Regions from separate parts of the Microbacterium sp. LjRoot205 genome, predicted to be linked through region 1. Evidence: predicted binding sites of a transcription regulator. Region 1 holds the regulator's gene; the other holds the start of a gene.
What was found. The regulator LexA, encoded in region 1, represses DNA repair genes until DNA is damaged. The targets are predictions, from matches to a motif close to TCGAACANNTGTTCGA.
Positions count from the first base shown of each region.

Region 2: AC04ME_RS12075 (HNH endonuclease signature motif containing protein) is a predicted target of LexA. The motif match lies at 2,760-2,775, and genes of this name have one in related genera.

Region 1 is NZ_JBGFFH010000010.1:30,859-41,788, forward strand. It holds gene infC (translation initiation factor IF-3) at 62-712, opposite strand; gene AC04ME_RS17080 (DUF1844 domain-containing protein) at 945-1,343, shown strand; gene AC04ME_RS17085 (DUF3626 domain-containing protein) at 1,493-2,251, opposite strand; gene AC04ME_RS17090 (SseB family protein) at 2,286-3,110, opposite strand; gene priA (bifunctional 1-(5-phosphoribosyl)-5-((5-phosphoribosylamino)methylideneamino)imidazole-4-carboxamide isomerase/phosphoribosylanthranilate isomerase PriA) at 3,094-3,840, opposite strand; gene AC04ME_RS17100 (MinD/ParA family ATP-binding protein) at 3,995-5,530, shown strand; gene hisH (imidazole glycerol phosphate synthase subunit HisH) at 5,603-6,244, opposite strand; gene hisB (imidazoleglycerol-phosphate dehydratase HisB) at 6,241-6,858, opposite strand; gene AC04ME_RS17115 (histidinol-phosphate transaminase) at 6,855-7,949, opposite strand; gene AC04ME_RS17120 (LysM peptidoglycan-binding domain-containing protein) at 8,041-8,403, opposite strand; gene lexA (transcriptional repressor LexA) at 8,685-9,371, shown strand; gene AC04ME_RS17130 (S9 family peptidase) at 9,481-10,930, shown strand, end outside.
Region 2 is NZ_JBGFFH010000005.1:130,261-141,190, reverse strand. It holds gene AC04ME_RS12080 (glutamate-1-semialdehyde 2,1-aminomutase) at 1-1,195, shown strand, start outside; gene AC04ME_RS12075 (HNH endonuclease signature motif containing protein) at 1,346-2,749, opposite strand; gene AC04ME_RS12070 (hypothetical protein) at 2,894-3,343, shown strand; gene AC04ME_RS12065 (ATP-binding cassette domain-containing protein) at 3,423-5,408, opposite strand; gene AC04ME_RS12060 (enoyl-CoA hydratase/isomerase family protein) at 5,530-6,591, shown strand; gene AC04ME_RS12055 (ABC transporter ATP-binding protein) at 6,792-8,519, shown strand; gene AC04ME_RS12050 (ABC transporter ATP-binding protein) at 8,516-10,759, shown strand.

The sequences.
Region 1 (10,930 bases):
CGTATGGCGCCTTCTCAGGCGACGGTGTCAACCCGCGGTGCGGGAGTCTGGGGGGCGGGAGTTACTCCGCTGCGGCCTCGGCCGGGGCATCGGTGTCGCTCTTGGCTTCGCGGGCGGCCTGCTTGTTCGCTGCGCGCTGGGCGTCGCGAACCGCGTTCTGCTCCTGCTTGGCCTCGGACTTGCTCTTGAGCGGAGCCACGATCATCACCATGTTGCGACCGTCGATGGTCGGGTTCGACTCGACGGTTCCGAGCTCGGCGACGTCCTCGGCGAACTTGCGGAGAAGACGGACACCCTGCTCGGGACGCGACTGCTCGCGGCCGCGGAACAGGATCATGGCCTTGACCTTGTCGCCGGCCTTCAGGAAGCCCTCGGCGCGCTTGAGCTTGGTCGTGTAGTCGTGCGCCTCGATCTTCAGTCGGAAGCGGACCTCCTTGAGAATGGTGTTCGCCTGGTTGCGGCGAGCTTCCTTCTCCTTCTGGGCGGCTTCGTACTTGAACTTGCCGTAGTCCATGATCTTGACCACGGGCGGCTTCGAGTTCGGTGCGACCTCGACGAGGTCGAGGTCGGCTTCCTGCGCAAGGCGCAGCGCCGCCTCGATGCGGACGACGCCGATCTGCTCACCCGCGGGGCCGACGAGGCGGACCTCGGGGACGCGGATGCGCTCATTGGTGCGGGGATCGCTGATGCGTAACTCCTTAGACGATGGGATTCAGCCACCAGGACGCAGTCAGCATCCCGGGCGAAATCAGAATCGTCCCCCACCCACCGGCAGTCAGACGCCGGCTATGCACCCTGCCTGCCGGATCAGTCTCACGACGCGATCCGGTGGAGTGCAAGACCCGGTAGCCTGGAACGGCAAGCGCGGGTGGGAAGTGAATCCTCTTTCGTACCGGAGCATGACGCTCCGGAGCCCGACACAGTCTAACAGAAGGCAAGGCGAAGTGACGAACCAGGCATCGGACGAGGCTGCACGCGAGCGCGAAGAGCGCTGGGCACGGCAGGAGGAGGCGGCATCTTCCGCCACCCGGGACATCGCAGACGTTCCGGCGGTGGAGGTCATCACCACCGCAGCCGTGCATCTCATGAGCGCGGCAGCCGTCAAGCTCGGCCTCGCCGACGACCCGCACGCGGCAGAGCAGCTCGATCTCGACGAAGCTCGCAAGCTCATCAACTCTCTGGCCGGTCTCATCACCGCCGGCGCGCCGGAGATCAGCGACATGCACGCACGCTCCCTGCGTGACGGGCTGCGCTCACTGCAGCTCGCGTTCCGCGAGGCATCGACGATCCCCGACCCGATCGGCAAGGGTCCGGGCGAGAAGTGGACCGGGCCGGTCAACTAGTCACCGCGTGTGGCGGGCTCCTGGATCCCGTGGGACGCAGATGACCTGAGCGTCAGAATGCTGCGGTCCGGGTTCCAGGAGCATCGCGGGCTCCGTCGCAGGGTTCCCAGATGGTCCGGTCGGCGGCGCGCACCACGACGACACACGAATCAGTGGGGCGCATGCGATGGACTGCGTCCGAAACGTGCCAGCAGATGCCAGACCCGCTTCAGCGCCTGCGGCTCATGGATGCCGGAGCGCGCTGCCGCTCCGACCACGTCGGGCGTCAGTTCGTCCGACAGACTCCTCGCCAGGTCGACGTACTCGGCTCCGCGATACCTCGGATCGAGGGCGGCCGTGTCAGCCCTGAAACCGGGATGGAAGTCGACCGCTGCGAGCCGAGCGGCGGCGGCATGTGCGTCGGAGTCGCGAAAGCAGGGGTCGAGGACGATCTCCTCGACATCCACCGCGAAGTCGACTCCCCCGTGAACGTGCGCCTCGACGTAGCGGTCCAGCGGGTCGAGGTCACCCGATCGCATCTGCTCGACCAGAGCGTCGACGCCATGGAGGTCGACGACGCCGTCGGGCTCGAAGACCGAGTCCGGGTAGCAGAACGTGGCACGCGCAGCCGCCTCGGGGCGGAGCCGGACGAACGACGACCCGAATCGTGGGGATGCTCCGTGCGCGTCGCCGAGGTCGAGCGCGCCGTACACGGGTCTCGCGTGGGGCGCGCCGGCGTCGTATCTCCCGTCGAACAGACGGCTCTCCCAACGCCACCGATCGCCTTGCCGATGCGCAGTGAGCCCGCCGTTCGACGTCCCCGTCTCGAACTGTGAACGATACCGGCCGTCCCTCGCCATCGCATCCATGACCGTGCCGTCTCGAAAGGGCCAATCCGGATGGAAGTGCAGGAGGACGGCGACGGGCATGCAGCAACCCTAGCGATGGGGTGCGCTGCTCCGGTCAGGCCGAACGACGGAGCTTGACGGTCAGCGAGTCGGCGAGCACGGCGATGCGGTCGTCCGCCGCCCAGCGTTGTGCGAGGCGGGCGAGCACGGCGTCGAGCACTTCGCGTTCGAGGCCGTCGACCAGCTCGAGGATGACGATGAGCTCTGGCCCGCGCAGGCGCGCATCCGGGTCGCCGGCGGCGACTGCGACATCGATCACCGCGAGTTCGTGCGCGACGCTCGCCTGGAGGGCGCCGAACACCTCGGGAGACAGGAAGCTCGGCTCCCAGCCGTGCCCCTGCGCGATCGCCCACACTGCCGGGCGACGGATGACGAACTCGGTGTCGGAGGTCGGATCGAGCACGATGAGGTCGGTGTCGTCCGCGGACGCCGCGAGTGCGGCGCGCGTTGCGTCGACCGGAATCGGTCGCGCCGTGGCGTCCCAGCGCTGCATCGCCTCGACCGAGGAGAACACCGGCTGCACCCGGCGACCGTCCGGCGCAGCCACCGTCACGATGGAGAGCTCCTGCGTCTTGTCGACCGCGAGACCGCTGGGGGCGACGCCCTCTTCGCCCTTCTCGGCGACCAGAGGTATCAGCACCCGTGCCGTGCGGAACGCGTCGACGACCTCGCTCTGAGCGCCCTCACCTGCACGGAATCGCAGGAGGGCGTCGAGAAGCGCCGGGTCCGCGGAGCCGTCATCCCCCGCATGCGGATTCGACTCGAAGCTGCGCCCCTCCCAGGGCACACCTGCGGAGTCTCCCTGCTTCGGCGAGGCATGATCCTGTGAGCCGTGGCCCTGTGAGCCGGGGCTGCAGGCGTCGTCAGTCCCCTGCGACATCCAGAGCCTCAGCCAACGTGAAGGCGCCGGCGTAGAGCGCCTTGCCGACGATCGCACCTTCGACACCCAGCGGCACCAGCTCGCGAAGCGCGGCGATGTCGTCGAGGCTCGAGATGCCCCCGGAGGCCACGACAGGCTTCGGCGTGCGGGCGGTGACCTCGCGGAGCAGCTCGAGGTTCGGGCCCTTGAGCGTTCCGTCCTTCGTGACGTCGGTCACGACGTAGCGGCTGCAACCGGCATCCTCGAGGCGCTCGAGCACCTCCCAGAGGTCGCCGCCTTCCTTCGTCCAGCCGCGTGCGGCCAGCGTCGTGCCGCGGACGTCGAGTCCCACGGCGATCGCCTCGCCGAAGCGGCCGATCACGTCGGCAGCCCACTCCGGGTTCTCGAGCGCGGCCGTGCCGAGGTTGATCCGTGTCGCGCCGCTCTCGAGAGCCGCTTCGAGCGTCGCATCGTCACGGATGCCGCCGGACAGCTCGACGTTGACGTTCTTGAACTGCTTGATGACCTTGCGGAGGATCGGGGCGTTGCTGCCGCGACCGAAGGCGGCATCGAGGTCGACGAGGTGGATCCACTGCGCGCCCTGCGCGACCCACTCCCCCGCGGCGTCGAGCGGGTCGCCGTAACTGGTCTCGGTGCCGGCTTCACCTTGGGTGAGACGGACTGCCTTGCCGCCGGCGACATCGACGGCGGGGAGCAGAGTGAGAGAGGGAGACTGCGCGAAGTCGTTCATGACGTCCTCAGGTGAGATGGAGAGCCGATTCACCGGCACGAGAATCGACACTAGCCCGCGCATCCGCCCGCTCCAAAACGATGACGGCTGAGAACATCGTGTGCCACGCGGTAGCCTCGATGACGCCCCTGTTCGGTCGGTGAGGAGATGTTGCATGGTGCGCGATGCGGAACCGCGAGGAGGCGGACCCCTGCGGCGCGGGAATGCGCTGCCTCCCGAGACTCCGGATGACGGCGCGCAGCGGCCGGTCGCACCGGAAGGGAATCCCGACCATGCACGCCAGCGACCGCTGAACGGCGACGCGCCGTCGAGCCCGCCCCTGCCCGGGACGCGCGCAGCCGCGGCGGCGGCGTGGGCGGCAGCATCTGCCGAGACTCCGCCGGCCGGCACTCCCCGAGCGGTCAGCCCCTCCGACCCGATCTCCCGACCGCCTGCAGCCCCCTCGGTTCCCGGACCGCCTCCCGCTGCGTGGGCGGGGCCGCAGAGCCCTGCCGCTCCCGGTACTGACGCCCGTTCCGCGGCGAGCCCTGCGGCGCCGATCCCTGCCCCTGCCCCTGCCCCTGCCCCTGCCCCTGCCCCTGCCCCTGCCCCGAACATCCCGCCGACGTCGACGCCGACCCCGGCGAATGGCGTGCCGCAGCACCAGACCCCCGGCGTCCCGCCCACCCCGCCGCTGCCGGCGCCGACCACCGCGCCCCCGCCGGCACCGAACGCCGCTGCGGCCGAGTCGGCGTCTTCGGCATCATCGCGCCGTCAGCAGCGTGAGCAGGGTGTAGGACGACGCTCGTTCCTGCAGGAGGAGCGCCGCGAGGAGCCCGCGCGACAGGGCGGGCGCGGGCTGCTCAATCGCGTCGGATTCTCCCTCGGACCCAACGCCCGCGAGCGAGCCGTGCGCGACGACGAGCACGCTGTAAGCCGTCACTGGCCGGGACCCCGCACCGTCGCGGTCGTCAACGGAAAGGGCGGGGCGGGAAAGACACCGGCCACCGTGCTGCTGTCAGCGGTCTTCGCTCAGTACGGCGGAGCCGGCGTACTGGCATGGGACAACAACCAGACCCGCGGCACGCTCGGCTGGCGCACCGAGACCGGGGCTCACGACCGCACACTGCTTGAACTGCTTCCGCAGACGCAGCGTCTGCTCGGAGCCCAGGGACAGTCTGCGGACCTCGCGCACTTCGTGCACCACCAGCCTCAGGAGAAATACGATGTCCTGCGGTCGAAGCCGATCCGACTCGCGCACGAGAACCGGCTCCGGCCCACCGACGTCGACTCCATCCACGCGATCGCGGCCAAGTTCTATCGCCTGATCATCATCGACTCGGGCAACGACGAATCCGATCCCATGTGGCTGCGGATGATCGACCTCGCCGACCAGATCGTCGTCGCGACGACGACACGCGATGACCATGCCGAAGCCGGGGCCCTGCTGCTTGAGGCGCTCGAGGACCGCGACGAGCGCTCGGCGCGGCTCGCGCGGGAATCGGTGGTCATCGTCAGCCAGGCCGATCCGAAGGCGTCACCGGCCGAGGTGACGGACGTGATCGCGGGTTACCAGCCTCTCGCGCGCGAAGTCGTCGGCATTCCCTTCGACCGCGAGATGGTCGACGGCCACCTGCGCCTTCGGGCACTCGCGGCACCGACGCAGCGATCCTGGCTCTCGGCCGCAGCCGCGGTCGCGCGCGGTTTCTGAGCAGCCCCGCGGGCGGTCACCGACGCGCAGCTGTGCGACGGGCTCTCGATCCGGGGCGCCCGGTATCGCTCGTCACGACCGGAGGCTGTCGACCCAGTTGCGGAGCAGCTGGATTCCTGCCTCTCCCGACTTCTCCGGGTGGAACTGCGTCGCCGAGAGCGGTCCGTTCTCGACGGCGGCGAGGAACGGGTCTCCGTAGGTCGACCAGGTGAGCACGGGCTGTGGGAACGGCGGGATGACATCGAGCTCCCACGACTGCGCGGCGTACGAGTGCACGAAGTAGAAGCGCTCGTTCTCGATGCCTTTGAACAGCACGGAGTCGGCGCCCGGCTCGACGGTGTTCCACCCCATGTGCGGAAGCACGGGCGCGTTGAGTTCGGTGACCGCTCCGGGCCACTCGCCGAGGCCCTCGGCATCATGCCCGCGTTCGACGCCGTGTGCGAAGAGAACCTGCATCCCGACGCAGATGCCGAGGACGGGGCGTCCGCCTGCGAGGCGACGGTCGATGATCTCGTCGCCGCCGTGCGCGTAGAGCGCGTCTCGGACGGCTTGGAACGCGCCGACGCCGGGCACCACGAGACCGTCGGCCTCGAGCGCCTCTTTGCGATCGCGCGTCAGCACGGCGTCCGCACCCGCCGCGACGAGAGCCTTCACCGCCGAGTGGACGTTGCCCGATTCGTAGTCGAAGACGGCGACCCTGGGTGCCGAGCTCACAGCGCACCCTTCGTCGACGGGATGCCGTCGACCAGGGGGTCGAGCGCTTTGGCCTGGCGGAATGCTCGAGCGAACGCCTTGAACTCGGCCTCAGCGATGTGGTGGGGGTCACGGCCACCGAGGACGCGCACGTGCACCGTCAGCCCGGCGTTGAACGTGATCGCCTCGAAGGAGTGGCGCACCAGCGACCCGGTGAAGTGGCCCCCGATGAGGTGGTGCTCGAAACCGGCGGGCTCTCCCGTGTGAACCAGGTAGGGGCGCCCCGAGATGTCGACGACGGCCTGGGCGAGCGCCTCGTCGAGCGGGACCAGCGCGTCGCCGTAACGGGAGATCCCGGACTTGTCGCCGAGCGCCTCGCGGATCGCCTGACCGAGCACGATGGAGATGTCTTCGACGGTGTGGTGGGCGTCGATCTGCGTGTCTCCGGATGCGCGCACGGTGAGGTCGGTGAGAGAGTGCTTCGCGAACGCCGTCAGCATGTGGTCGAAGAACGGCACCGACGTGTCGATGCGGCTCGCACCGGTGCCGTCGAGGTTCAGCTCGAGCTCGACGGTGGACTCCGACGTGCTGCGCACACGCGTGGCGGTGCGGGAGATCTGGGCGGGGGTGCTCATGAAGCCGATCCTATCGAGGCGAGGGCATCGAGGAACGCGGTGGTCTCCGCCTCGGTGCCTGCGGTGACGCGGAGGTGTCCGGGGATCCCGACGTCGCGTATCAGCACTCCCCGGTCGTACAGCTGCTGCCAGATCTTCTGAGGCTCTGCCACGCCCCCGAAGAGGACGAAGTTCGACCACGACTCGTGCGGCGTGTAGCCGAGGGCCTCGAGCGTCGCCGAGATGCGATCCCGCTGCTCGACGATCTCCTCGACCATGCCCAGCATCACGTCGGAGTTGCGCAGTGCGGCCACCGCCGCCGCCTGAGTGAGAGCGCTGAGGTGGTACGGCAGACGCACGAGCCTCAGGGCGTCGATGAAGGCGGGATCGGCGGCGAGGTAGCCCACGCGAGCACCCGCGAACGCGAAGGCCTTGCTCATGGTGCGAGACACGGCGAGCCGAGGGCGTCCGTCGAGCAGTGTCAGGGCGGAGGCCGCCTCGCGCGGCGCGAACTCCTGGTAGGCCTCGTCGACGACCACGATCCCCGTCGATGCCTCGTAGACCGCTTCGACCACGTCAAGACCGAGCGGTGTGCCCGTCGGGTTGTTCGGGGAGCACAGGAGGATGACATCGGGGTCGACATCCCTGACCTGGGCCGCCGCCTCTTCGGGCGTGATCGTATAGTCGGGCTGCCTGGCGCCGGCGACCCACCGCGCCCCGGTCCCCTTCGAGATCAGCGGGTACATCGAGTAGGTCGGGCTGAAGCTGAACGCCGTACGACCCGGCCCCCCGAATGCCTGCAGGATGTGCTGAAGGACCTCATTCGACCCGTTGCCCGCCCAGATCTGATCCGCCTCGAGACCGTGGCCGAGGTACTCGGCGAACCCCTCGCGCAGCGTGGTGAACTCGCGATCCGGGTAGCGGTTGACGTCTCGGAGCGCGACCGCGATGTCATCGAGGATGTCGCTGGCCACGGCGTCCGGAACCGGATGCGTGTTCTCGTTGACGTTCAGTGCGATCGGGAGAGGCGCTTGAGGCGCTCCGTACGGCGTGAGCCCCCGGAGGTCGTCGCGAAGTGGCAGGTCGTCGAGTGATGCAGTCACCCTTCCCATGGTAGGCCGCGTTCGCCCCATGAATGCCCGTCGAGACCGAGTGTGAACGGGAACTCCCCCGCCTCGCTCCACGAATCGGGCGGAGTCGGGCTCACTCCGAATACTGCGCCGGAATCGCCAGCTCCTGACCGATCTGCAGCTCCCCGCCGCGCAGCAGGTTCAGCCGTGTGATGTCGCCGATCACGTCGCGCGGATCGGCCTCGGGCGCGATGCCCTCTGCGATCGACCAGAGAGTGTCGCCCGGCATCACGGTCACGGTCGCGAACGTCGCCGTCGCCGTCTGCTCACCCGAGGCCATCGCGCTGCCGCCGCTGATCGCCGCGAAGGCGATTCCGACGGCGAGGGGCACCGCTGCGACGGCGAGCACGACGCGTCGACCACGCGCCGTCAGCCGGAGCCGCGTCGCCGGACGAGCCGGAAGGACTGCTGCACTGCTGAAGGTGATGGTGCTCATGTCGTGCTCCTCTGCATCTACCGCGTGGGCGGTGAAGTTGGCGTAGCGTTCGCATCCACGCCTCGGCCGGGAGCCGGGGATGCGAAGCTACGTACCGAAGTTATCTTCGAATTCGAACATCTGTCAAGCGTTCTTCGAAACAGAAGTGCGAGAATCGGCCGACACGCTCGAACAGATCTTCCACATCGTCGCGTTTCTCGGATACGGTTTCGATAGGAACACCCCATCACGGGCCTCCGACATTCGAACTGAGACGCCGGATCGCACACCTGAGGAGCACCATGAGCGACAACTCCGCCCCCGAGGCCGACGCCCCGCGCACTCGTCGCCGGAAGAGCCTGAGCCCGAAGCAGATGGCGATCCTCGAGGTCATCCAGACGTCGATCAGTCACTACGGCTACCCGCCGAGCATGCGCGAAATCGGCGACGCCGTCGGACTCAAGTCGCTGTCCAGCGTGACTCATCAGCTGGGTCAGCTCGAGCTCAGCGGATATCTGCGCCGCGATCCGGGAAAGACCCGCGCGATGGAGGTGCTCATCGACCTCCCCGGCGCGAGCGGTGAGAACCCTGCCGATGTGGCGACGCCCGTCGGAGACGCCGCACTGGTTCCCCTCGTCGGGCGCATCGCCGCCGGCGTTCCGATCACCGCCGACCAGCAGGTCGAGGAGATCTTCCCGCTCCCCCGTCAGCTCGTCGGCAAGGGCGACCTGTTCATGCTCAAGGTGTCGGGCGAGTCGATGATCGACGCCGCGATCTGCGATGGCGACTGGGTCGTCGTCCGTTCGCAGAACAGCGCAGAGAACGGTGAGATCGTGGCCGCCATGCTCGACGGCGAGGCCACCGTCAAGGTACTCCGGCAACGAGACGGCCACACGTGGCTGCTGCCTCGGAACTCCGCTTTCGAGCCGATCCTCGGCGACGAGGCCGTCGTGCTCGGCAAGATCGTCGCGGTGCTCCGCTCCGTCTGACCCTCTCCGCACACGAGCCTCCGGAATCGTGCATTCTCGGAGACCTCGTCGCCTGGCCCGAAACCCACCCTGTGTGACGCCGTGAGCCGGTGCGCCATAGGCTCGAACCATGTCGTCGCCGTTCGGTACCTGGCCCTCTCCGTTCACTCCCGACCGGATCGCCGCGTCGTCTCCGAGGATCGACGGCGCCGCCTTCGTCGGCGATGACATCTGGTGGGGCGAGTCGGTGCCTGCCGAGGGCGGTCGCCTGACGGTACGAAGTTCCAGCGGCGCCGAGATCCTCCCCGCGCCCTGGAGTGCACGGTCGCGCGTGCACGAGTACGGCGGAGGGGCGTGGACGGCGGATGCCGAGGGGACACTGTTCTTCGTCGAGGCCAAGGATCAGCGTGTGCATCGGATGCCCCGCGGTGGCGCCCCGATGCCCCTGACTCCCGCGGGGCCGGCACATGGCGGCCTGCGCCTGCAGAACGGGCGACTGTTCGCGGTGCGGGAGGACCTCTCGGTCGCCCCGCACCAGCGCGGCATCGTCGAGATCCCGACAGACGGGTCGGCCTCCGACGATCCGACGCTGCTGAAGGTGCTCGTGGAGGGAGAGTCGTTCTACGCGCATCCTGCGCTGTCTCCCGACGGGACTCGCGCCGCGTGGGTCGAATGGTCGGGCGAACGGATGCCGTGGCAGCACGCGTCGCTGGTGCTCTCCGACGGCGCCGGCCGGACGGAGCTGCCCACGCGAGCCGCCCTCCAGCCGGAGTGGACGGACGACGGCGAGATCCTGTACTCGGACGACCCGACCGGTCGCTGGGCGCTGCACCGACAGCGCGTCGACGGCCGCGAAGCGGTCGGTCCCGCAGAGCGGATCGCCGACACGGACGCCGACACGGGGTACGGACTCTGGGTGCTCGGCAATCGCTGGTATCGACCGCTCGCCGACGGTCGCATCGTGGCGGTGCGCACGAACGGACGCGACGAGGTGGACGTCATCGAGCGGGACGGCGGTGCCCACCGCATCCCCGTTCCCGCCGACGGCCATGTCAGCATCGACGATGTCGCAGGCACCCGAGTGCTCCTCTCCGGCAACAGCTCGACGACCGCGCCAGGTGTCTGGTGCGTCGACGTCGACTCCGGCGACATAGAGGTGGTCGCGGGAGCGACGCCGGCCGACCCGACGTGGATGCCCGCAGCATCCGAGATCCTGGTCGATGGCGCTCACGGCCCTGTCCATGCTTTCGTCTACGAGCCCGTGAACCCGTCGGCTTCAGCCGCGGACGACGAGCTCCCGCCCTACCTCGTGCTCGTGCACGGCGGCCCGACCGCCCATGTGACGGGCGCCTCGTCCGCGGCCATCGCGTTCTGGACCAGCCGCGGCATCGGCGTGCTCGACGTCAACTACGGCGGATCGACGGGATACGGGCGCGCCTACCGAGAACGACTCGACGGCGGATGGGGCGTGGTCGACGTCGACGATGTGATCGCCGCGGCGCGCGGCCTCGCCGAGGCCGGGCTCGCCGATCCCGACCGCATCGCGATCCGAGGGGGTTCGGCCGGCGGCTGGACGGTGC
Region 2 (10,930 bases), on a different contig from region 1:
GACGGTGACCGATGCCGCAGGCAACGAGTACGTCGACCTCGTCGCGTCGTGGGGTCCGGCCCTGCTCGGCCATGCGCAGCCTGAGGTCGTCGCCGCCGTGCAGGAGGCGGCGACTCGAGGACTCTCGTTCGGCGCCCCGACCGAGGGCGAGGTCGAACTCGCTCAGCTGATCGCAGATCGTGTGCGGTTCGGGGAGACCCGGCCCATCGAGCGAGTGCGGCTCGTCTCGACCGGCACAGAAGCGACGATGACCGCGATCCGCCTTGCCCGCGGTGCCACCGGGCGCGACCTGCTGGTCAAGTTCGCCGGCCACTACCACGGTCACTCCGACGGTCTCCTCGCCGCGGCCGGTTCCGGCGTCGCGACTCTCGCTCTGCCCGGCTCCGCGGGGGTGCCCGCGCCGATCGCCGCACAGACCCTCGTGATCGACTACAACGACCCGGGCGCGCTCGAGGCCGTCTTCGCCGAGCACGGTCCGCGCATCGCCGCGGTGATCGTCGAGGCCGCAGCCGCGAACATGGGTGTGGTTCCGCCGCTGCCAGGGTTCAACCGGCTGCTGGCCGAGACCGCACACGCTCATGGCGCGCTGTTGATCCTCGATGAGGTGCTGACGGGCTTCCGCGTGCACCCCGCAGGCTTCTGGGGGCTCCAGGCCGCGGCCGGCGAGGACTACCTGCCCGACATCTTCACGTTCGGCAAGGTCGTCGGCGGAGGAATGCCCCTGGCCGCTCTCGGTGGACGCGCTGAGGTCATGGACCTGCTGGCACCTCTCGGCCCGGTCTACCAGGCTGGCACGCTCTCGGGCAACCCGCTGTCGGTCGCCGCCGGCCTGGCGACTCTGAGGCTCGCGACCCCTGAGGTCTATGCGACCGTCGATGCCGCCGCAGCCAGGGTCTCTGGCGCCCTGGACGCCGCTCTCGCGGACGCAGGTGTCACCCACGCCGTCGCGCACGCGGGAAACCTCTTCAGCGCTTCGTTCCGCGCTTCAGCGCCTCGCAACTATGCCGAGGCCCAGGCCCAGGAGTCGTTCCGGTACGCGCCGTTCTTCCACGCGATGCGCGAGCAGGGCGTCGCGCTGCCTCCGAGCGTGTTCGAGGCCTGGTTCCTGACAGCCGCGCACGGCGAGGAAGAGCTTCAGCGCATCGAAGCGGCGCTCCCGATCGCGGCCGAGGCTGCTGCCCGCGCACAGGCGTAAGCTGCACGATCCCGCCTCATGCCGGGCGTGAGTGCTTTGCGTGAGGCACGTGCGCGTCGCGCGAAGCGTGTGTGTATCGCGTGAGGCGCGTCTGCGTCGACTGAGTCGTGTGTGCCGCTCGAGATTCGACGGACTACGGCGTGATCAACGTCAGACGAACATGACTCGTCGTGACGGTGAGTCCCGATAGGTGCGGCCGAGTGGGCTGAACCAGTCGATCGTGCCGTCGGGAAGCTGCTGCGCCGTCCAACGATGGTCGTCAGCGAGGTCTGGATGCTTGAGAGAGTGGTGCCGCGCGCACAGATGGGCGAGGTTGTGGAGCTCGGTCCGCCCGCCCTTGGCATGATCGAAAGTGTGATCGACCTGGCACCGATGCGCCGGCATCCTGCAGCCGGGGAACCGGCAGTGTTGATCTCGCGCACAGAGGAACCGCCGCATGGGTTCTGTCGGCCGGTAGGTGTCGGTCTCGACGACAAGTCCGGTCGGATCGAGGAACAACCGGGACCATCCGCCGTTGCGGCCCGCGAGATCCCGGGCGATATCGGGGTGCAGCGGCCCGTGTCCGTCGAGCTGCGCGGGGCGATCGTCGCACCCCGCGAGCGTGGTGGCGGCGACTGTGACATGGATGCGCCCCTGGATGTTGTCGAGTCCTGAGCCGTTTGCCGCGCTCGGATCGGAAGCGAGCAGGAGGTCGATCAGCAGATCTGCCCGCACCTGATCGATCGTGCGGGTGTCGGACGGGATGTGTTCGACCGTGGGGCCGGTCGGATCGGTTGTGAAAGTCCCGTCGCCGAAGATCGCGTAGTCGTCACGCGACGGGTCGTCTTGCGCGATGTCGTCCGGATAGATCGGATTCTCGCCGTCGTCCATCGGATCGAGCGTCGGCTCACGGTCGTTCCGCCCGGCGATGACGACGTGCGCGAGTCGGGTGAGCCGGTCGAGGATCGCCGTCGCGAGATGCTCGGGGAGCACGACTGTCAGCACACACAGACCGTCTCCTGCCGGGCGTACGGTGACGGTGCGCTCCGACTTCGAGCGCGCATGGCGCTCGGTGACCGTGGAGCCTGCCAGGACGGCGGCCAGCTCGCGCAGGTGCGCTCGTGTTCGCGCAGGGGTCTCCCGTTCGGCCACGATGACCGCGACCGTGTCGTACAGCGGCAGCACATCGGCATCCGCTCGCCCGTTGTTGACCGCCTCCCGGACCACTCCTGCGGCCCGCACGATCTCGCGGACATGCGCCGCCGTGATGTGGCCGGCCCTGAAAGCCGAACGCACACCGGGGTGGCTGGCGGCGAGGACGCCGGCATCGGTGAACGCGTATTCGACGCTGCCCTGAGTGAGGCGGCCCGCCGCGGAGTACTCCGCGATCATCGACCTGTGGATGGCGTCGCGGTGGAACGGGTTCTCGTCGGAGTCAGACCGGCTCAGGTGAATCCGCTCGGCAAGAAGATCGGACGCCTCGGCTTCGAGGCGTGCGATCTGTCGCCGCTTCTCGACCCACGAGTCGAGCAGCGCAGCGCGTCGCTCGAGGTCGGAATCGGTGGCGGATGTCATGCTCCGACTCTAGTAGATTTGTTCGAAGGTCGAGCAGAACATCGGAATGGAAGAAGGTGGAATCGTGGGAACCGACAACGGATCGTTGCCTTCCTGTGAACAAGACACAGACATCTGGAAGGGTGCCGCTGGCAGACTGGACGCATGGTGACGTTGCTGCTGGACCAGACGCAACTCGAGATCGTGCTCTCGCCGATCGAACGTGCGGCGAGCTTCCACCGCGACAATGTGAGGCTCGTGCGCGACACCATCACCAAGGTCCAGCTGATCGACGACGCATGGACCTGGTTGCGTGGCGTGCCGAATCCGGGAACGCACATCCCCGGAGTGCTCGCCGCCGGAACGTGGAAGGCTGCGGGCAGCGTCGACTTCGTCCTCATCCGCCGCCGACGTCCCAGCGTCGTCATCGACCTCTCCGGTGACGAGCAGTACCGACGACTGATCCTCACGACGAGGCACGGCCTCGCTCTGACCCAGGCGCTCCGACTCGATGTGTCGGATGAACCGGCAGACGTCGAGGAGATCGTGGCCACATCGCCCACGCCGGTGTCGAAGGGGAGTCGCCGTCCGGTGATCCGCCCACGGCCCGCCTGAGCGATCCGAGAACGAGCGAACGCCCTCCGCAGCCTCACGGCGCGGAGGGCGTTCGCGTCGGTGCCCTCGAGCGGTGACCTCAGGACCGGTCGTGCTCGCCCTCGTGGTGCTCGTGGTGCTCGCCCTCGTGGTGCTCGTGGTGCTGGCCCTCGTGCTGCTGGCCCTCGTGCTGCTCGCCCTCGTGCTGCTCGTGGTGCTCGCCATCGCGACCGTCGTTCGCCTCGGGAGCGGCATCCGCCTCTGTCTCCGCCTCTGCTGAGGCGTCGACTTCTCCGAGCGGGTAGTCCTTGGGCTCGTCCTCGTAGTACGCGCGTGCAGCGGCAGCGAGCATCGAGGTGACGGCAGCCGAACGGGGGTCGTCGTCGCCAGACGCTTCAGCCGTCGCGTCATCCGACGATTCGTCGGACTCGTCGGAATCGTGCGATTCGTCGGACTCGTCGGACTCGTGTGCCTCGGCGAAGAACTCGACTCCGGAGTGCTCGCCGGTGCCGTCTTCGTTCGCACTCGGGTCTGTCGCGTCAGCGACGTGACCGTCGGTGTCGTCACTGACGCGGGCGTCGGTGTCGTCGGCGGCATGAGCGTCCGGCGCGTCGGCCGGGGCGGTGCCGAAGAGGATGTCGTCGAACGACGGCTGGGCGTTCGCCGCTTCGGTGTCCGCGGGCGCCTGCGGCTCGGTCGATCCGCCTGCCGGGTCATCATCGCCGTGGGCGTCCTCGCGGCCCGCATGCGCGGCCTCCGACGCGACGTCGGCCGCATCTTCCGCGTCGTTCGCATCCGAGGCATCGGCCGCATAGCGGAGCTCCGCCGCGGCGTACTCGACGTCACGAGCCGCATCCGCCGCATCAGCTGCGTCGTCGGCCTCGGCATCCGCCGCATCAGCTGCGTCGTCGGCCTCGGCATCCGCCGCGTCGGCCTCTGCGCGGGCGGCGTCGGCCGCGTCCGCATCGGATTCGGAGAGAACCGACGCATCCGCATCGGTCGCAGCTGCATCGGACTCGGACACATCGGACCCCGCGACATCCTGAGCCTGCAGGGTCTCGGAATCGGCGTGGTCGGAGTCGGCCACGTCCGACGACTCGGATGGCGCCGCGGAATCGACGACAGGCGCTCCGGCATCCGCGACCGGCGCTGCGGAATCGACCGGCGCGGCGGTGATGGCCTGCGGCGCGAGCCTGCCGCCGCGGACGAGCTCGATGAAGACGTCCTCTAGAGTGGGGCCGCGCTGAACCAGGGTGGCGAGGGCGATGCCGGCCGATGCCGCGATGGCGCCGACGGCTCCCGCGTTGCTGCCGCGAACCGTGAGACCCGATCGGAGCACCTCGACCTCGAGGCCCGCTGCCGAGAGCGCGGACTTCAGTGCGGCACGATCCGCCGCGTCGACCACGACAGAACCGGCAGAAGGGTCGGCGAGCGTCTCGATGCCGCTCGAGAGAACGAGCTGGCCCTTCGAGAGCACGAGCACGTGGTCTGCGACCTGTTCGATCTCGCTCAGCACGTGCGAGGAGACGAGAACCGTGCGGCCCTCGTCGGCGAGGCGACGCAGAAGGAGGCGGATCCAGCGGATGCCCTCAGGGTCGAGGCCGTTGGCCGGCTCGTCGAAGACCAGAGCGCCGGGGTCGCCGAGCAGCGCGTGTGCCACGCTCAGCCGCTGACGCATTCCGAGCGAGAAGCTGCCGATGCGACCTTCGGCCTCGTGCTCGAGACCGACCAGCGAGAGGACCTCGTCGACACGCGAGAGCGGGATGCCGTTGGCCTTGGCAGCGATCGTCAGCTGGCGTGAGGCCGAGCGGCGAGGCCGATACGCGGTCTCCTCCAGGACGGAACCGATCGTGCGCAGCGGGTGACGCAGCTCTGCATGCGAGACTCCGCCGATCGTGGCGGTGCCGCTCGTGGCGCGCACCTGGCCGAGGAGGATGCGCAGGGTGGTGGTCTTGCCGGCGCCGTTCGGGCCGAGGAAAGCGGTCACGACACCGGGCTCGACTCGCGCGGAGAAGTCGGACACCGCCGTCACGTCGTTGAAGCGCTTCGTGACGTGCGTGAACTCGAGCACCTGTCCGTCGGGCATCTGCGACCTCTCGTTGCAGTGGGCAGTTCTGTCTATCCTGCCGGAAAAGCCGCAGGATCGTGCATTTACCCTACGAACGCGGCCGGATGCAAGGGTCCGTCGAGCGGGTAGCCTGGCACCCGTGACCGAATCCAGCGCCGCTTCCCGGGTCCTCGTCCGCACCGAAGGGGCCCTCGGCAGGCTGACCCTGAACCGGCCGGAAGCGATCAACGCGCTCGACCCCGGGATGATCCAGCAGCTCACCGAGGCCCTCGAGCGTTGGCGCGACGACACCGATGTGCAGATCGTCGTCATCGACGGCGCGGGCGAGCGAGGCATGTGCGCGGGGGGAGACGTTCGCGCACTGCATGGGCAGATCGTGGCCGGACGCACTGAGGAGACCGCCGAGTTCTTCCGCGCCGAGTACGCATTGAACGCGATGATCGCCGAGTACCCGAAACCCATCGTCTCCATCGCCGACGGCATCACGATGGGCGGCGGCGTCGGCCTGTCGGGTCACGCGGCCATCCGCATCGTCACCGAGCGTTCCCGGCTGGCGATGCCCGAGACGCGCATCGGATTCACCCCCGACGTCGGCGGCACGTGGCTGCTGGGGCGGATGCCAGGGCGATTCGGGGAGTACTTCGGACTCACGGGCTCGACGATGAACGGAGCGGATGCGGTGCTGCTCGGCTTCGCCGACCACTTCGTGCCGTCCGACCGGCTCGATGCGCTGCGGGAGGCGCTGGCCTATCGTGCCGACCCGACGGGGCCGGCCGAGATCGTGCTGCTGTTCGACGAGACCCCCGAGCCGTCTGCGCTCCCGGCGTCACGCGATTGGATCGACCGCGCGTTCTCGTCCGACACGGTTGCGGAGACCGTGTCGCGGCTCCGTTCTGAGGAGGCTGCGGATGCCGCGGCGACCGCGGACCTGCTCGAGAGCCTGGCACCGACCGGACTCGCCGTCACCCTCGACGCCGTCAGGGAGGCACGTCGACTCCCGAACCTGCGCGCCGCTCTCGAGGGCGAGTACCGCCGCGTGATGTGGTTCGTGACGCAGCATCCCGATCTGGTCGAGGGCATCCGCGCGCAGGTCGTCGACAAGGACCGCAATCCGAAGTGGAACCCGGCGACCATCGCCGAGCTCCCGTCGGATGCCGGTGCTGAGGCTCGGGATTTCGTGCCCGAACGCTCGCTCTTCTGAGGTATCTCGATATATCTGCGGTTGTTCGCCGCGGTGCATAAACCGCTGGCCGCGGGCCAAATGGTTCGCTGTCAGCGAAGGTCCGCCCATCGGGGGATACGAATGTCCGAAGTTCATGCCACTCTTGCTTGTGCGCGATCGTCGGCCTGCGTCCGCCCGTCGGGAGATCCGCCGATTCATCCTTCCTAGAAAGTCCGCCTGTGCTGGGAAAAATCCTCCTCCGTTATCTCGCCCGCTATAAATGGCTGCTCGCGGCCGTCCTGGTGTTCCAGTTCGCCAGCGCGCTCGCCACCCTCTACCTCCCGCGCCTGAACGAAGACATCATCAACAAGGGCGTCGCCCAGTCGGACACCGACTACATCTGGCGCACCGGTCTCTTCATGCTCGCCGTCTCGCTCGGGCAGATCATCGCCTCGGTCATCGCCACCTACTTCGCCGCCCGTGCGTCCATGGGCGCGGGCCGCGACATCCGTGCCGACGTCTTCGCCAAGGTCAGCGGATTCTCCGAGCGCGAGGTGTCGCAGTTCGGTGCAGGCTCCCTCATCACGCGCAACACGAACGACGTGCAGCAGGTGCAGATGCTCGCGATGATGGGCGCCACCATGCTCGTCACCGCGCCGCTGCTCGCGATCGGCGGCATCATCTTCGCCGTGCAGACGAACATCGGTCTGAGCTGGCTCATCGCCGTGTCCGTGCCGCTGCTGCTGATCGTCGCCGGGCTCGTCGTCAGCCGCATGGTTCCGCTGTTCCGCAGCTACCAGGGCAAGCTCGACACCGTGAACCGCGTGCTGCGCGAGCAGCTCACCGGCGTGCGCGTCGTGCGGGCCTTCGTCCGGGAGAACATCGAAGAAGAGCGCTTCCGCGGAGCCAACACCGACATCATGGTGGTCGGCCGCAAGGTCGGCTCGCTGTTCGTGCTGCTGTTCCCGCTGTTCATGCTAATCCTCAACGTCACGATCGTGGCAGTCGTGTGGTTCGGCGGCATCGAGGTCAACAGCGGCACGGTGCAGGTCGGCACGATCTTCGCGTTCATGCAGTACATCGGTCAGATCATGGGCGGCGTCATCATGGCCAGCTTCATGGCGATCATGATCCCGCGCGCCGCGGTCTCGGCCGAGCGCATCGGCGAGGTCCTCGACACGCAGTCGAGCATGGAGCGTCCGGCGAACGGCGTCACCGACTTCCCGACGCCCGGCTCGGTCGCCTTCGGCGACGTCGAGTTCACCTACCCCGGGGCCGACTCTCCCGTGCTCAAGGGCATCAGCTTCGCTGCAGAGCCCGGCGAGACCGTCGCGATCGTGGGGTCGACCGGTGCGGGCAAGACGACACTCGTGTCGTTGATCCCGCGACTCTTCGACGTCTCGGGCGGAGCCGTCTTCGTCGGCGGCACGGATGTCCGCAAGGCGGATGTCGAATCGCTCTGGGCGACGATCGGTCTCGTTCCGCAGCGCCCGTTCCTCTTCACCGGCACGGTGGCGTCGAACCTCCGCTACGGCAGAGAGGACGCGACCGACGAAGAGCTCTGGCATGCCCTCGAGATCGCACAGGGCCGCGACTTCGTCGAGGAGATGCCGCAGGGCCTCGAATCGCGCATCACGCAGGGCGGCACGAACGTCTCGGGCGGACAGCGTCAGCGTCTGGCGATCGCCCGCGCGATCGTGCGTCAGCCGCAGATCCTGGTGTTCGACGACTCGTTCTCGGCTCTCGACCTCACCACCGACGCCCGATTGAGGCAGGCGCTATGGCGTGAGCTGCCGCACGTGACCAAGATCGTGGTCGCGCAGCGCGTCTCGTCCATCACCGATGCGAACCGCATCGTCGTGCTCGAAGGGGGCACCATGGTCGGCGTCGGCACGCACGAGGAGCTCCTCGAGACGAGCACCACGTACCGAGAGATCGTCGAATCGCAGCTGGGGGTGGACGCATGAGCGAGCAGAACACGCCCCAGACCCGCCGCGGTCGTGCAGCCAAGGCGACGGCCGCGACCACTGCGGTCGAGCCCGAGATGACCGAAGAAGAGAAGTACGAAGCCGAGCTCGCCGAGAAGGCGCGCCAGGACGGCGGCGGCTGGGACAGCGTCGCACCCGGCAAGGCCGACAACTTCGGCAAGAGCTTCGGTCGGATGATCGGGCTGCTCAAGCCGTCGGCCGTGTGGTTCATCCTCGTGTCGATCGCCGGCGCCGTCGGCGTCGTGCTGACGGTCGCCGCGCCGAAGGTGCTCGGCGAGGCCACGAACCTCATCTACAAGGGCTTCATCTCGGTGCAGCTCGCGCAGGCGAACGGGGACTTCCCCGGATTCCCCGCCGGCACCCCGCAGGACGATGTCGTCGCCGCGCTCCGTCAGGGCGGGCAGGACGACTTCGCCAACCAGGTCGAGGCTCTCGGCAGCTTCAGGGTCGGTGACGGAGTCGACTTCGACGCGCTGCGCTGGGTCATCATCGCCGTGCTGGCGATCTACATCACCGCCGCCTTCCTCAGCTGGCTCCAGGGCTACGTGATCAACGTCATCATGGTCCGCACCATGTGGCGCCTTCGCGAAGCGGTCGAGGCGAAGATCAACCGCCTGCCCCTGTCGTACTTCGACAAGGTGCAGCGCGGAGACCTGATCTCCCGGGTGACCAACGACATCGACAACATCACGCAGACCATGCAGCAGTCGCTGTCCGGTGCGATCACGGCCGTTCTCACCGTTGTGGGAGTGCTCGTGCTGATGTTCTCGATCTCGTGGCAGCTCGCGCTGGTCGCGCTGGTCGCGCTCCCGCTCATGGGTGTGATCTTCGGTGTCATCGGCCCTCGGTCGCAGAAGGCCTTCGGCACCCAGTGGCGCAAGGTCGGTCGCCTGAACGCCCGCGTCGAGGAGGCTTTCTCCGGCCACGCGCTGGTCAAGGTCTTCGGTCGCGAGCAGGATGCGCTGGAGAAGTTCAAGGACGAGAACGAGGAGCTGTTCCAGGCGAGCTTCAAGGCGCAGTTCCTCTCCGGCATCATCATGCCGGCGATGACCTTCGTCGGCAGTCTCACCTATGTGGGCATCGCCGTGCTCGGCGGTCTCATGGTCGCGAGCGGGCAGCTGCGTCTCGGAGACGTGCAGGCGTTCATCCAGTACTCGCAGCAGTTCACGCAGCCGCTGTCGGAGCTCGGTGGAATGGCCGCGGTCGTGCAGTCGGGAACGGCGTCGGCCGAGCGGGTGTTCGAGCTGCTCGACACCGAAGAGCAGGAGGCCGACGCCGCAGATGCTCCGAAGCTCGCCGACGGCAAGGGCGTCGTGGAGTTCGAGAACGTCGCGTTCTCGTACACGCCCGAGCGTCCGCTCATCAGAGACCTCTCTTTCCGGGTCGAGCCCGGTCAGACGGTCGCGATCGTCGGTCCGACCGGAGCGGGCAAGACGACGCTCGTCAACCTGATCATGCGGTTCTACGAACTGAACGGCGGGCGGATCCTGCTCGACGGTCAGGACATCTCCGAGGTCACGCGCGAGCAGCTGCGCTCACGCACCGGCATGGTGCTGCAGGACCCGTGGCTGTTCGCCGGCAGCATTCGCGAGAACATCCGATACGGACGCTCCACGGCGACCGACGACGAGGTTCTCGAGGCGGCGAAGGCGACGTATGTCGATCGCTTCGTGCGCTCCCTCCCCGAGGGCTACGACACGGTGCTCGACGAGGACGCGTCGAACGTCTCGGCGGGTGAGCGTCAGCTGATCACGATCGCGCGAGCGTTCGTCGCTCAGCCGTCGATCCTGATCCTCGACGAGGCGACGTCGGCGGTCGACACCCGCACCGAGGTGCTGCTGCAGCACGCGATGGCGGCGTTGCGACAGGGACGCACCTCGTTCGTGATCGCTCACCGACTGTCGACGATCCGCGACGCGGACCTCATCCTCGTGATGGAACACGGCGACATCGTCGAGAAGGGCACGCACGACGCGCTCATCACGGCGCAGGGCGCGTACTGGCGCCTCTATCAGTCGCAGTTCGAGCAGGCGGCCACCGACATCGACGCAGAGGACGCACTCACGGGTTCGACCCCTGTCGTCGTCAGCGGCGACGCCGACGAAGCTGCGGCGGCGGCACGGGTCGGGGTCTCGGTGGGGGCGCAGGTTCCTGCCGCCGAAGCCGCTGCGGCACAGTCCGTCGTCGAACGCTCGGACGACGGGGGCCAGAAGGGCTGATCCGCACGACGGCCGATCCGCCCGACGGTCGATCCGCCCGACGGTCGATCCGTCCGACGGTCGATCCGTCCGACGGTCGATCCGCCCGACGGCCGACCCGCACGACGGTCGATCCGCACGACGGTCGATCCGCACGCCGTCCGAGAAGCAGAATGCCCCGACTCCCGTTCA